One region of the Pseudoalteromonas sp. AWH4_217 genome, then DNA from elsewhere that is predicted to be linked to it. Evidence: predicted binding sites of a transcription regulator. Region 1 holds the regulator's gene; the other holds the start of a gene.
The links. The regulator sigma-54, encoded in region 1, starts transcription at its own class of promoters, with help from an activator protein. The targets are predictions, from matches to a motif close to GTTGGCACGNNNNTNGNNT.

Region 1 (2,207 bases):
GCAATTCAGGCTATAGTTATAAGATTAGAAGTAAATAACAAAAAGGATTGTTAGAGATACATGAGGCAATCGCTACAGCTGCGCATGGGGCAGCAACTGACAATGACACCACAGCTGCAACAGGCTATTCGTCTGTTACAGTTGAGTACGCTAGATCTCCAACAAGAAATCCAAGAAGCGCTTGATAGCAATCCTTTGTTGGAAGTGGAAGAGGGTGAGTCTGAATCACACGATAATGAAACACAGTCCAAATCGGATACTGAGTTAGATCAACACGCAACCAATGATAGTGACAGCTTTGAGGACTCGGCTGTCAGTGACTATGAGCAAGACAGCGACGCTGCATTAAACAAAGACACCGTCAGTGACGATCTGGCAATGGACGTCACCTGGGATGAGTACATCAGTGCCGCCCCGGCAAGCAGCTCTGGCCCTATGCCAGAAGATGAAACCATCTATCAGGGAAAAACCTCTGAGACGCTGCAAGAATACATGATGTGGCAACTGGAGCTCACTCCCTTTAGCCCAACTGACAGAGCCATTGCTCTGGCAATCGTCGAAGCCGTTGACGACGCTGGTTTATTGACTATCAGCTGCGAAGACATTGTTGAGAGTATGAATCAGGACAATGACGACGAACAAATCGAATTGGATGAAGTCGAAGCCGTACTGAAACGTGTTCAATTATTTGATCCCGTTGGTATTGCAGCCCGCAGCTTGCAGGAATGTTTGTGTATCCAGCTCAATCAGTTTGATCCAGCCACTCCGTGGTTAACCCAAACCAAAGAGATTCTGACGGAACATATCGATCTACTCGCAAGTCGTGACTACCGAACTTTGATGAAAAAGACTAAGCTCAAAGAAGCTGAGCTTAAAGAAGTCATGACCCTGATCCACAGCCTTAACCCCAAGCCTGCCGCCAGTATAGTGCAAGAAGAAGCAGACTATGTGATACCGGATGTCTCGGTGAAAAAAGTGAAAGGCCGCTGGGTTGTTGAACTCAACCCGGACTCTATGCCGAAGATAAGAGTAAACGATCACTATGCCGCTATGTCCCGTTCAGTCAAGTCGAGCACCGACAGTCAGTTTATCCGCTCGCACTTGCAAGAGGCAAAATGGTTTATTAAAAGTCTCGAAAGCCGCAATGAAACTTTATTGAAAGTTACCAATTGCATTGTGCAACAACAACAGGCATTCTTTGAACATGGCCCCGAGGCGATGAAACCTATGGTACTCAATGATGTGGCCGAAATGGTCGACATGCATGAGTCCACAATTTCACGTGTAACAACGCAAAAGTATATGCACACGCCTCGCGGTATTTATGAGTTGAAGTATTTCTTCTCAAGCCATGTCAGCACTGAAAACGGAGGAGAATGCTCTTCGACTGCAATCAGAGCATTGATCAAAAAGCTAATTGCCGCAGAAAATACAGCTAAGCCATTAAGTGACAGCAAAATCGCGGATGTATTGGCAGATCAAGGGATCAAAGTGGCTAGACGTACAATTGCCAAATACCGAGAGTCTTTGGCTATCCCACCGTCGAATCAGCGTAAAAGCTTGATTTAGACGTAACTACAGAAGGAAAATGCTTATGCAACTAAATTTAACTGGTCGACATGTAGAAATCACCGATTCGTTAAGAGACTATGTAACAAACAAGTTTGCGAAGCTAGAAAGGCACTTTGATCACATCAACAATGTGCATGTAATCCTAGATGTCGAAAAGCTCATCCAAAAAGCAGAAGCCACATTACATGTGAACGGAGGGGAGATTTTCGCCTCGACCGAACACCGGGATATGTATGCCGCAATAGACGGACTCATCGATAAGCTTGATCGTCAGGTGATCAAGCACAAAGAGAAGCTAACTCGACACTAATCATGAAACTAAGCTCATTGATTTCACAGGACTGCAGCAAAGCTGCGGTCCTTTTTAATAGCAAAAAACGTATTTTAGAATACATCAGCGAGTTGGCACATAGTCAGCTGCCAGACAGCAATGCCCATGAAATTCTGGATTCACTTCTCAGTAGAGAAAAACTTGGCAGTACAGGTATCGGCAAAGGGATTGCACTCCCCCACGGCCGCCTTCCGGGGATCGATAAAGTCGTCGCTATGCTCCTCGTTAATCAACAAGGTATTGCTTTTGACGCCATCGACAATCAACCCGTCGACATTTTTGTGGCACTCATCGTACCTGAAGG
Region 2 (2,207 bases), on a different contig from region 1:
GGTTGTCGAACAGGTCAAATACCTGATCCATTACCCAGTCAGGACGTGCGCCTGGCTTGTCGATCTTGTTGATAACAACGATAGGCTTCAGACCCAGCGCGAATGCTTTTTGCGTTACGAAACGCGTTTGCGGCATCGGACCTTCCTGGGCATCAACCAGTAGCAATACTGAGTCAACCATTGAAAGTACACGCTCTACCTCACCACCAAAGTCGGCGTGTCCCGGGGTGTCTACGATATTGATGTGGTAATCGTTCCACTCGATGGCAGTGTTTTTCGCCAGGATGGTGATGCCACGCTCTTTTTCAATATCATTCGAGTCCATGACACGCTCTTCGTTGCCACCGCGTGTCTCTAATGTGCCAGATTGTTCTAGCAGCTTATCGACTAGGGTAGTTTTACCATGGTCAACGTGCGCGATGATCGCGATATTTCTTAACTTTTCAATGCTCATATTTTTACTCAGAGAAGTTGGCCCTCAGTGATCCTAGTCGAATCGCGCAAAAATGCGCACCTAAGATGCCGATCCACAATTAAAGGTCGCGTATTATCCCCTAATAATGTGACAGATGAAAGTTTATCCAGCTTTTTTTTACAGCCCAACCCGTGAAATAACTAAAGTCTGCTGTTTTATCGCTCCACAGTCACAGCCATGTGCTACATTGAAACCATTGCGCAGCGCACCAGGGTGGTGCGAATTCCAATATCAAGGCGCACCAACTTGGTGCATATTGAGGTTCCATATGTTACAGGTAAAAATAACCTATTGATTAATAATGCATTATAAAAACTGGCACGAATAACGCTTAGTAGTGCGCAAATGCAGAGCACTGCAACAAAAAATAACCCTACGAGTCGGAGGACACATGTCACAATCGGTTTTAGACCTTATTAAAGAACACGACGTTAAATTCGTTGATTTACGTTTCACGGATACCAAAGGTAAAGAGCAACACGTTTCTATTCCTCATCACCAGGCCGATGAAGACTTCTTTGAAGACGGCAAGATGTTCGACGGCTCGTCTATCGCAGGCTGGAAAGGCATTAACGAATCAGACATGGTACTGATGCCAGACGCCTCTACCGCTAAACTAGACCCTTTCTCAGAAGAAACCACGCTGATCGTACGTTGTGACGTACTTGAGCCATCAACCATGCAAGGTTACGAGCGTGACCCACGCTCTGTTGCTAAGCGTGCAGAAGACTACATGCGCTCTACTGGTATTGCTGACACAGTATTATTCGGTCCTGAGCCTGAGTTTTTCCTGTTTGACGACGTGAAGTTCAAAACAGACATGTCTGGCTCTATGTACAAAATTGATGCCCAGGAAGCGAGCTGGAACTCAGATAAAAGCTACGAAGAAGGCAACATGGGCCACCGTCCGGGCGTAAAAGGCGGTTACTTCCCGGTTGCACCGGTTGATTCATCAGGTGACTGGCGTAGTGCGACTTGTCTGGTACTAGAAGAAATGGGTCAGGTTGTTGAAGCACACCACCACGAAGTAGCAACTGCCGGTCAGAACGAGATCGCAACACGCTTCAATACTATGGTGATCAAGGCTGACGAAATTCAGGAAATGAAATACGTTATCCATAACATGGCGCACCTGTATGGCAAAACAGCGACCTTTATGCCTAAGCCTGTGGTTGGCGACAACGGCTCTGGTATGCACTGTCACCAGTCACTGGGTAAAGATGGCAAAAACATCTTCGCAGGCGACAAGTACGGCGGTCTGTCTGAAGAAGCGCTTTACTATATCGGTGGTATTATCAAGCACGCTAAAGCCATCAACGCATTTGCAAACGCTTCTACCAACTCGTACAAGCGTCTGGTACCTGGCTTCGAAGCACCTGTTATGCTGGCTTACTCAGCACGTAACCGTTCAGCGTCTATCCGCATCCCGGTTGTACCGTCTGAAAAAGCACGTCGTATTGAAGTACGCTTCCCGGATCCTACTGCAAACCCTTACCTGGCGTTCTCTGCCATGCTAATGGCGGGCCTTGATGGAATCAAAAACAAGATCCACCCTGGCGATGCGATGGACAAAGACCTTTATGACCTGCCAGCGGAAGAAGCGGCTGAGATCCCAACGGTAGCCTCTTCACTGCAAGAAGCGCTGGATTCTCTGGACGCAGATCGCGAATTCCTGACTCAGGGCGGGGTATTCACTGACGACCTGATCGACGCGTATATTGCATTGAAATCT

Region 2: a site for sigma-54 is predicted at 790-808, ahead of glnA (glutamate--ammonia ligase). Genes of this name have one in related genera too.

The regions. Positions count from the first base shown of each region.
Region 1 covers NZ_JBSWYM010000002.1:30,792-32,998, reverse strand. Annotated here, with positions in the region: gene lptB (LPS export ABC transporter ATP-binding protein) at 1-16, shown strand, start outside; gene ACXAH1_RS01900 (RNA polymerase factor sigma-54) at 61-1,569, shown strand; gene hpf (ribosome hibernation promoting factor) at 1,595-1,882, shown strand; gene ACXAH1_RS01890 (PTS sugar transporter subunit IIA) at 1,885-2,207, shown strand, end outside.
Region 2 covers NZ_JBSWYM010000029.1:19,672-21,878, forward strand. Annotated here, with positions in the region: gene typA (translational GTPase TypA) at 1-454, opposite strand, end outside; gene glnA (glutamate--ammonia ligase) at 867-2,207, shown strand, end outside.